DNA from 3 places in the Mesorhizobium australafricanum genome. Region 1 is predicted to be linked to each of the others. Evidence: predicted binding sites of a transcription regulator. Region 1 holds the regulator's gene; each other region holds the start of a gene.
The links. Region 1 encodes LexA, which represses DNA repair genes until DNA is damaged. Its sites were predicted from a motif close to TGTTCNNNNTGTGTTCNG; they were not measured.

Region 1 (3,274 bases):
AGGAACCGCCGGATGCCCGTGCCGGCGGCATAGCCCTGCTCGAACGCGAACGGCCGCGCATGACCCCACCAGCCGCTGAGCGGCTGGCGAATATCGCCATGGTGGCGGTTCGCGGCATAGATGAAGGCCGGCGCGCCCGGCCCGCCATTGAGATATTTGTAGGTGCAGCCGATGGCGAAATCGGCATTCGAGCCGTCGAGATCCACCGGCAGGGCACCGGCCGTGTGGCACAGGTCCCAGACGATCAGCGCGTCGGCGTCGTGGGCCTTGCGCGTCAGGGCCGCCATGTCGCGCAGCCGGCCGGACTTGTAGTTGACGTGGTTGACCAGGATGACCGCGACGCGATCGTCGACCAGCTCTTCGATCGTCGGGGCATCGACACCTTCGAGCCGCAGCGCCGTGCCCGGCCGCGTCGAGGCCACCCCTTCCGCCATGTAGAGGTCGGTCGGGAAGCTGTCGCCTTCGGCAACGATCACCGAGCGCTCGGGCCGCATTGCAAGTGCCGCGTGCAGGACCTTGTAGATGTTGATCGAGGTCGTGTCGCACACCACGCTCTGGCCCGGCGCGGCGCCGATCAGACGCCCGAGCCGGTCGCCCAGCTCGACAGGCATGTCGAACCAGCGGGCTGTGTTCCAGGCACGGATGAGATCCTGCGCCCATTCCTGCTTCGCGGCCGTCTCGAGCTCGTTGAAGACGTTGACCGAAGCAGCGCCCAGCGAATTGCCGTCAAGGTATATGACGCCTTCCGGCAGGACGAAGCGACCGCGCATGGCGCGCAGCGGATCGGCGGCATCCATCGCCTCGATCTCGGCCAGATCAGGAATTCCCCTCATTGTGCTACCGCCTCCATTTCGACCCGGCGCCGCTCGCACTGCATCGTCAGGCGGCCAAGGGCGGTTGTCTCATCACCGTCGGCGGCAGGGCAAGAACCTTTCGTCCTATGTTAGCTGGTCCATAGACGGCGAAAACTGTGAACCGGAAAACCGCCGAGGTTGGCATTTTGGGTTCGTTTCGTTCACGGTGCAGCACGCGCACCGAGGAGTCGGCGCGAATCTCGCCCGGCACTTTCGTGGTGGTGCCACCTCTTGTTTGAGCTTAAGCACGGGCCGCAAAATCGAGCGGAATCAATGTCACCGCCCGGCTAAAGGCGGCCAGGGCACCATCGGATGCAACATTGTTTCGCCAGCCTTAACAAATTCACTAAACTTTAAACGGTTGCGGAACACAACTGGAACAGATAGTGTTTGTTCTGGGTTTGTTTTTCCGATTCTGGTTTCAGAACCCGTGGGGGCCGCCAATGCTGACGCGCAAACAACATGAACTCCTGATGTTCATCCATGAACGCCTGAAGGAGAGCGGGATTCCTCCATCCTTCGACGAGATGAAGGAGGCGCTCGACCTTGCCTCGAAGTCCGGTATCCATCGGCTGATCACGGCGCTGGAAGAACGCGGCTTCATTCGCCGGCTGCCGAACCGGGCGCGCGCGTTGGAAGTCTTGCGGCTGCCCGACTCGATCGCGCCGGGCCTGAATGCCGCGAAGAAGTTTTCGCCAAGCGTCATCCAGGGCGGCCAGGGCAATCTCAGCCGCCAGGTCAAGCCGGCGACGCCCTCGCGAGCGCCGACGCCAAGCAATGATGACGACGCTGTTTCGGCGGTATCCATTCCGGTGATGGGCCGCATTGCCGCCGGCGTGCCGATCGACGCCATCCAGCACCAGACGCATTCGATCACGGTGCCGCCGGACATGATCACGGGCGGCGAGCACTATGCGCTGGAAGTCAAGGGCGACTCGATGATCGAGGCCGGTATCTTCGACGGCGACACCGTCATCATCCGCAATGCCAACACGGCAAGCCCGGGCGAAATCGTGGTGGCGCTGGTAGACGATGAGGAAGCGACGCTCAAGCGCTTCCGCCGCAAGGGCGCCTCGATCGCGCTCGAAGCCGCCAACCCGGCCTACGAAACCCGCATCTTTGGGCCCGACCGGGTCAAGGTCCAGGGCAAGCTCGTCGGGCTTATCCGCCGCTACTGAGCAATTTTCAGGAAAAGTGCGCGGCGGTTTTCCGTTCGGAATTGCGTTACGATCTACTGAGACGGTTGCGAGGGCTTGGCACCCGTCCTCTCAGGCTTTTCATAAGGCGGCAGGCCCCTCGCCTCGCGAGCGTATTTCCGCTGCTCGTGCCAGGGCCGGTATGGCTTTTCGACCGCGTAGCGAATAGCGGGCCGCGCGGTGGCCGATTGCGGATCGAAGAACACGGCGGCGCTGCCGTCGCGCGCCAGCTGGCGTTTGGTGACGACAAGCACATGCGGATCGTGGCAGGGATTGTAGGCCGTGGCGTCGTTGATGACGATAAGGTCGGCAAAGCCGCAGGCCGGCCGTGCGGTGTCGCGATTTTCGGCGAGCGCGACGATCGCGCCGGAGGGATGCCGACCGATGCAGAGGTCGCCGGTGCAGTAGAAGGGCGAGCCAGGCGGCAGGTCGACGGGATCGGCGATGTCGAGAGCATCCTTGGCGAATGTCTCCGGCGGCACGATTTCCTCGGCTTTCAGCGCCCGTTTCCAATTGTCGGTGGTGAACTCGTTGGAACGGGCGCGGTTGATGGCAAGCTCGCCGCTGCCGATCGGCATTGCCACCAGATGCGCGTCTTCGGAGATGAGCACATCCGGCGTGCGGACATGCGGAATGGCCAGCAGGGCGGCGAGCGCGAAGGGGACGGCGACAAGCCTTAGCCAGGTGGTGGCCATGGTCGCTATGACCAGCGCGATCGTCGCCAGCAGCACCGACTGGATCGAGATCAACCCGACTGCGTCGACCGGCGAGCGCTCGGAAATCCATGCCGAAATAGCGATCATCGCCGTCAGGCCCTTGCCCATCACATAGAGAAAAGGACCGTCGAAGCCGAAGGGCATGGCCAGCGCGCTCAAGACGGCGAACGGCATGACGATCAGCGAGACGATCGGCATGACCGCCAGATTGGCCAGCAGGCTGAGCGGCGACACCCGCTGGAAGTGCCAGATCGCGAACAGCAATGTTGCGCTGCCCGCGATGAGCGACGTCATGGCGGCGCCCCCCACTCCAACCGCCAGTTTTCGCGACACGAAGCCGATGAACGATCGTCTTGCCGGCGGCGCGGTCGCTTTACCGGCGCGATAATCGGCAAAGCCGGCGTAGGCGCCGACCAGGGCGGCGGTGGCGGCGAAGGACATCTGGAAGCTTGGGCCTACCACTTCGTGCGGCGAGACCAGGATGACGGCGATGGCCGAGATCGCCAGG
Region 2 (3,274 bases), on a different contig from region 1:
TCGGCCTCCACCACATCGATCGAGGGGTGCATGGCGCGGGCATCGGCAATGCCCATGCCGCGCTTCAATTTGAGCGCCTCAGCCCGCTCGTCGAGGGCTGCGATGCGCTGGGTGTTGTTGTCGCGATGGCTGATCACCAGTGGCAGGTGATGCGAGGGCCGGGAACGCCAGGACCGCCCCAGACGCTGGCGCAGGATCCGCTCCGCGGCCAGATGCGGGAACCACAGCGACAGAATTCTCTGTTCTTTCTGCAAAAGCGTGCTCATTTGGGTTCCACTCCAGTGTGAATTGTCCGGGCAGGGCCGTGCGGCTCTTGCCGATATCGACTTTGAAGGCGGGACGGCCGATCGAGCCGGCGAGCGGCCCGGCGACCGTTCCGCGGCTTGCCGCCGGTGCGGCCGAAACGATGAGGCGCACGGGCGCGGCGGTGGGGTCGGCCTCGCCGGCCTGGCGCAACAACAGCACCGGCCGGCCGGCGCTCTGGGCGCGGGCGTGCAGGCGGCGCGTGGCAGTGAGGTCGAGCCGTTGCGGACTTCCGCGGATCTCGAGAATGACGGCGGCGAAGGCCGTCATGCGGGCGGCCTCCTCGGCGATCCACAGCGCGTCCAGCAGCTTCGGCGCCTCGGAAAACAGCAATTGCTCCGGCGCGATGCCGAACAGGGCGTGAAGCCCCCTGGCATAGGGAAGGCCAGCCTCATGAAAGATTTCCGACGTGCCGACCCAGAGGATCGGCAGGCCCTGCTTCTCTCTGAGGATCAGGCTTACGAGCGAGAGCGCGAAGCCGGTGACAGCGCCGGCATCGCGGGTCTCCAAGCCATGGATCTCGCTGAGCGCCGCCTTGGGCAGGCCGCCGCCAAGGGCGGTGTCGAGGCGCTCGATGCCGGTATGCAGGAAGGCGTCCGCCGAGGCCACGGCGAGGCCGCGCCGGACGATCGTCATATCCGGCGTCATATCCGATCCGCCCGCATCGTTAGAGCGGTTCAGCCCTTCCGCAATTCCGGACGGAAAACCGCCTCGCACTTTTCCTGGAATTGCTCCAGACACGCCAGGCGCCGGCGCTTGCAGGCGCTCGGGCAGCGTTCCTTCGATCTTCGCGATCTGGCGGCGCAGGGCAAAAACAGTATCCCGCGCCACGGCGTTCATCGCCATGACGTTCACTTCCGGCAGAAATTGTTCCTGTTATGTTCCTATAGATTCCAGAGGCGCCCGGAAGAGTCAAGCAGAGTCACAAGGAATTTATTCCTTCGCCTTTTACCGTGAAAGCGAACGGCCAGCCGGCTCATTTGCCTCGACCGTCGCGAAAGCCTATATGCCGGGATCAAAGGACATTTCATGGCCCGTATCTACAAGACACGCACCTGGCACGACCAGCTCTCGCCGTCGATCGACGAATTGGAGCTTCTGGCGCTGGAGACCTATGCCCATCTGCCGGACGAGTTCCGCAAGCTCACCGGCGAGATCATCATCCAGATCGCCGATTTCCCGACCGACGAGATCATGGACGACCTGTCGCTGGAGACGCCTTTCGACCTGCTCGGCCTGTTCGAGGGGCGCGGCATCGCCGAGCGCTGGAACCCGCAGACCGGCGAGGGCCCGAACCGCATCACGCTCTACCGCCGCGCCATACTCGACTATTGGGCCGAGAACGAAGAGACTATGGGCGACATCGTCACCCATGTGCTGATCCACGAGATCGGCCACCATTTCGGCCTGTCGGACGACGACATGGAGCGGATCGAGGAAGCCGCCGAGCAGGTGGCGCTGGGGTGAGCGCACCTCGTCATCCTAGGGCGAAGCAAGGAGCGAAGCGACGCGCGCAGACCCTAGGATCCATGCCGTTCCATCAACACCAAACCAGCGGTGCAGAACAGACGCTTGCCGCCTGACACACACTGCAAATCGTCCACGAATTCTGATCCGCCGCGCCCTCCGGCAGGGGTCACGGCATGGATCCTAGGGTCTGCGCTCCGCTTCGCGTCGCTACGCCCTAGGATGACGAGCGAGAGGGCCTTCTGCCCTGCCTCTACCAGTCGCTCAGCTTGGTATCCGGCGTGTATTCCTGGCCTTCGACGTCCTTCACCACGGCCTGGCCGCAGCGCATCGATTTCGCCTCCTGGTCAAAGCCATAGGTCGGCGAGCCGAACAGGTGCCAGCCCTTGTTCAGCGCCGCCGTCACCTTGTGGCAGAAGGTGGCGTCGTCCGGGCCGGTGAGGAAGCGGTAGAGTTTCATCGTGTCTATCCTGTCGTGACCGGACGGAAAGCCGCCCACAGTCCTGTGAAATCGTTTCTGTCCCGCCTTGCGCATCATGCGCGAACAGCGGCGGCCTTCGCCAGAAGTTTCTCCGCCTCGGCCAGGTGCAGCCGCTCGACCATGCGGCCATCCATCGCAATCACGCTCTTGCCGGCATTTTCGGGCCGCGCGAACGCATCCCTGATTGCACGGGCCGCGGCCAGCCTCTCGGGCGACGGCGAAAAGGCGCGGTTCGCCGGCTCGATCTGGTTGGGATGGATCAGCGACTTGCCGTCAAAGCCCATGGCGGCGGCCTCGGCGCACTCCCGCGCCAGGGCATCGAGATCGCGAAAATCATTGGCGACGCCGTCGATCACGTCAAGGCCGCCGGCCCGCGCCGCGAGCACCAGCTGCATGAGCCAGGGCATCAGGTAGCGCCGGTCGGACGTTGCCAGAATGCCGGTGCTCTTCACCAGGTCATTCGTTCCGGCCACGAAACAAGCCAGCCGCGACACGGGATCGCGGCCGAGCTCGGCGATGGCGCCGATGTTGAGCAGCGCCTTGGGCGTCTCGACCATCGCCCATAGTTTCACGCTGTCCGGCGCGAAATTGTCGTCGAGCAGGTCGCCGGCTTCGAGGATGTCGCGCGGCGTGCCGATCTTGGGCAGAAGAATGCCGTCGGGTTCGGCCCCGGCCACGGCCAACAGGTCGTCGGCGCCCCATTCGCTGGCTAAAGGATTGATGCGCACCACCATCTCGCAGCGCCGTTCGGGACCGGCGAGGATGCCGGCAATCTTGTCACGCGCCGCCGGCTTGTCGGCGGGCAGGACGGCATCCTCGAGGTCGATGATGATGGCGTCGCAGGCAAACGAGGCGAGCTTGGCGAGCGCCTTGTCGTTCGAGGCGGGAATGTAAAGCACCGAGCGGCGCGGGCGATAGGTGTCGACGGTCATGGCCGATCTATGCCGGGTGATGGCGGGCGAGGCAAGCTCGCTGCACGAGCAACCCCGGCCTCACGAGCATCTGCAAATCGTCAAAGCTGGC
Region 3 (3,274 bases), on a different contig from region 1:
AATCGCCTCGGCGAGATGGATGCGGCCGACCGTCTCGCTGGCGTCGAGGTCGGCCAGCGTCCGCGCCACTTTCAGCACGCGGTGATAGGCCCGCGCCGAAAAGCCGAGCTTTTCGCTGGCATCCTTGAGCAGCGTCAGGCCGGCCGTGTCGGGCTTGGCGATCTCCTCGATGATCGAAGGCGGGCAATGCGCGTTGGTGGTGGTGCCGGCGCCCAGCTTTTCCAGCCGTTCGCGCTGCATGGCGCGCGCCCGCGCCACGCGCTGCGCTACCGAAGCACTTGTCTCCGCCTTGTCCGGCCGGATCAGGTCGCTTGCCGAGACCGCCGGCACTTCGATCCGAAGGTCGATGCGGTCCAGCAGCGGGCCGGAAATGCGCGCCTGGTAGTCGGTGCGGCAGCGGTCGCCGCGCAGGCAGCGATAGCCGGGCTCTCCCGACATGCCGCAGCGGCACGGATTCATCGCCGCCACCAGCTGGATGCGCGCCGGATAGGTGACGCGGTGGTTGGCGCGCGCGATCATGCAGTCGCCGGTCTCCAGCGGCTGGCGCAGCGCATCCAGCGTCTGCGGCGTGAACTCCGGCAACTCGTCGAGGAACAGAACCCCGTGATGGGCGAGCGAGATCTCGCCCGGCCGCGCGCGTAAGCCGCCGCCCACCATCGCCGCCATCGAGGCCGAATGATGCGGGGCGCGGAACGGCCGCCGGTCGGTCAGCTTGCCTTCGCCGAGCTCGCCGGCCACCGAAGCGATCATCGACACTTCCAGCAGCTCCTTCGGCGCCAGCGGCGGCAGGACCGAGGGCAGGCGCTGCGCCAGCATCGATTTGCCCGAACCCGGCGGCCCGACCATCAACAGGTTGTGCCCGCCGGCGGCCGCCACTTCGAGCGCCCGCTTGGCGCTTTCCTGGCCCTTGATGTCGGCGAGGTCAGGCAGGTCGCGCGCCGCGAGCTGGATGCCGGCTTCGGGCCGCGACAGCACCTGGGTACCGCGAAAGTGGTTGGCGATCGCGATCAGGCTGCGTGGCGCCAAAATGTCGAAATCCTTGCCCGCCCAGGCCGCCTCAGGCCCGCAGGCAAAGGGGCAGATCAGGCCCTTGCCTTCGGCGTTGGCGCCGATTGCCGCCGGCAGCGCGCCGGCCACGCCCGCGATGGTGCCGTCGAGCGACAATTCGCCCAGCACCACATAGCCTGCCAGCATGTCGCCGGGTATGGCGCCGAGGGCCGCCATCAGGCCGAGCGCGATCGGCAGGTCGTAATGGCTGCCTTCCTTGGGCAGATCCGCCGGCGCGAGGTTCACCGTCACCTTCTTCGACGGCATCGACAGGCCCGATGCATGCAGCGCCGCCTGCACGCGCTCGCGGCTTTCGGCCACCGCCTTGTCCGGCAGGCCGACGATCTGCATGCCGACCTTGCCCGGCCCGACCATCACCTGGACATCGACCGGCACGGCCTCGATGCCCTGGAAAGCGACCGTGCGAACCCGCGCCACCATTTTCAAAGCCCCCAATACCGGCTCGCGGGCGGCCTTGCGATCAAGCCGCGAGTGAGATCAGACTACACAACCACAGATTTTCGCTCTGGGCAAGAACATTACGGGAACGTTGGCGCGGGTGCCCGACGAGACTGTGCGCAACTCAGCCCCGGCAGGAAAAGTCAATGCCGGGTGGAAAACGTCCAGGCGCCCGGATCGAGTTACAAATGTTATAAATGTCCAAAACCCGTTCGTATCTTAAAATACGATAGCCGAAATCTCCAATAGTCTCCCGCCGTCACTTCCTAGAAATGGTGTGTAGGTCCACCATGTCGTGAAGTGCATTTGGAAACTCAACCCTAGAAAGGAGAATTACTATGGGAGCCGCGGCAGTATCAATCCCTGTCATCTCCGCGCTTTCTCAGGTGAAAGCGGCTGCACTCGACTTTTCGACCATCAAGACCGTCGAACAGTTCGGCAAGCAGGTGATTGGCCGCGCCGACCTCTCTCGCCTGGCATGCGAAATCGCGTTGAAACAGTCGGTTCGTGCTGATGCCAAGGAGTTCGCCACCTACGAGCTCATGGAAGCCGAAACGGTCATCGATGTGCTGAACCACCTCGGCGTCGCCACGCCGGTTATGGGCAAGGACGCGTTGGGAGTGCTCGACCACATTCGCAATTCTGAAGGGGTCGCTTTCGACAAGGCCTATATCGGCGCCGAGTACGAAAACCACGTGTTCCTGCGGGACCTCGCGTCCGCCTACCTGAAGAACTCGGCCGGTTCGCAGAGCGTTGACGAGCGGCACGGACGACAGCTCGCCAGCCTTGCGCTGTTCGCATTCACCGAACACGCCGCCATCACGCATCGGATTTCGCAGAGCATTACCGCGTAATCCATCATCCTCGATCCGACAATCGCGGTCCGCCAGGCGGAACCGCAAACCAACAGGACAATGTCATGTCTTTGAAATCGACCTGTCTCGGCGTCGCCGCCGTTTCCCTTCTTTCCGGCGCTGCGGCCGCAAGCCCCTGCCTGAGTTCAAGAAGGTGTTCATGTCGATGCCGGACGACATGCGCGATGAAGTGAAGCGGGAATGCAACGATGCGGCGATGAGCAAGCCGTATGCGGTGTTCTGCGCCGACGTGAACGCGCTCGCCGGCTCGTGAATCTGCCTGGCCTGCCTCCCGTCCCCAGGAGGCCGACGGCAAGGATGGCGGGTTGTTTGACCCGCCATCCGGCCGGCAAGCTGCAGCCAGTCGGCACACGCAAAAAACCGGCACTTTGGACCTTAAGCGCCGCCAACCTCACGCCGCCAGGCTCCCGGGCTTACGCCCGTAACTTTGGTAAAGGTTCTGGTAAAGTGACTTTGGTCGGCGAAACCACACGCAAGCGCTACCTCCGACAGCGATTTGCCGCCACGCCGCAAAAGAGCCTTGGCGGCGTCGATGCGCCTTGCCAACAGCCATTGATGAGGCGCCATCCCGGTTGAAGCGCGAAACGCACGGGAAAAATGGCCGACCGAAAGGCCGCATTCGTTCGAGAGCATTCTCAACGGGACTTCTCCGTCCAGGTTGGCGCTCATAAGCTCCTTCACACGCTGCTCCTGCCAGGTAGGCAATCCGCCTTTCACCGGCTTGGAGACGTGTTTGATGCCTGCGTAAGTCGTGGCGATGTGAATCCCGATTCCGAGCGTCACATGGTCCACGAAAAGGCGGCCAACGCGATCGGGGTGATCGAATGCGGTGAGAAGCGAAAAGCCGAGATTGCGGATCGTAATGTCATCGACCGTGGCACCTGGGGTACACG

Region 2: a site for LexA is predicted at 1,172-1,189, ahead of RFM98_RS13080 (ImuA family protein). Genes of this name have one in related genera too.
Region 3: a site for LexA is predicted at 1,580-1,597, ahead of RFM98_RS26405 (YifB family Mg chelatase-like AAA ATPase). Genes of this name have one in related genera too.

Annotation. Positions count from the first base shown of each region.
Region 1 is NZ_JAVIIT010000019.1:52,341-55,614, forward strand. It holds gene kynU (kynureninase) at 1-833, opposite strand, end outside; gene lexA (transcriptional repressor LexA) at 1,298-2,032, shown strand; gene RFM98_RS26835 (ComEC/Rec2 family competence protein) at 2,086-3,274, opposite strand, start outside.
Region 2 is NZ_JAVIIT010000005.1:348,180-351,453, reverse strand. It holds gene RFM98_RS13085 (DUF6504 family protein) at 1-137, opposite strand, end outside; gene RFM98_RS13080 (ImuA family protein) at 79-1,149, opposite strand; gene RFM98_RS13075 (metallopeptidase family protein) at 1,333-1,770, shown strand; gene RFM98_RS13070 (DUF1737 domain-containing protein) at 2,024-2,230, opposite strand; gene RFM98_RS13065 (HpcH/HpaI aldolase/citrate lyase family protein) at 2,305-3,183, opposite strand.
Region 3 is NZ_JAVIIT010000018.1:64,647-67,920, reverse strand. It holds gene RFM98_RS26405 (YifB family Mg chelatase-like AAA ATPase) at 1-1,488, opposite strand, end outside; gene RFM98_RS26400 (DUF4142 domain-containing protein) at 1,845-2,360, shown strand; gene RFM98_RS26395 (helix-turn-helix domain-containing protein) at 2,757-3,274, opposite strand, start outside.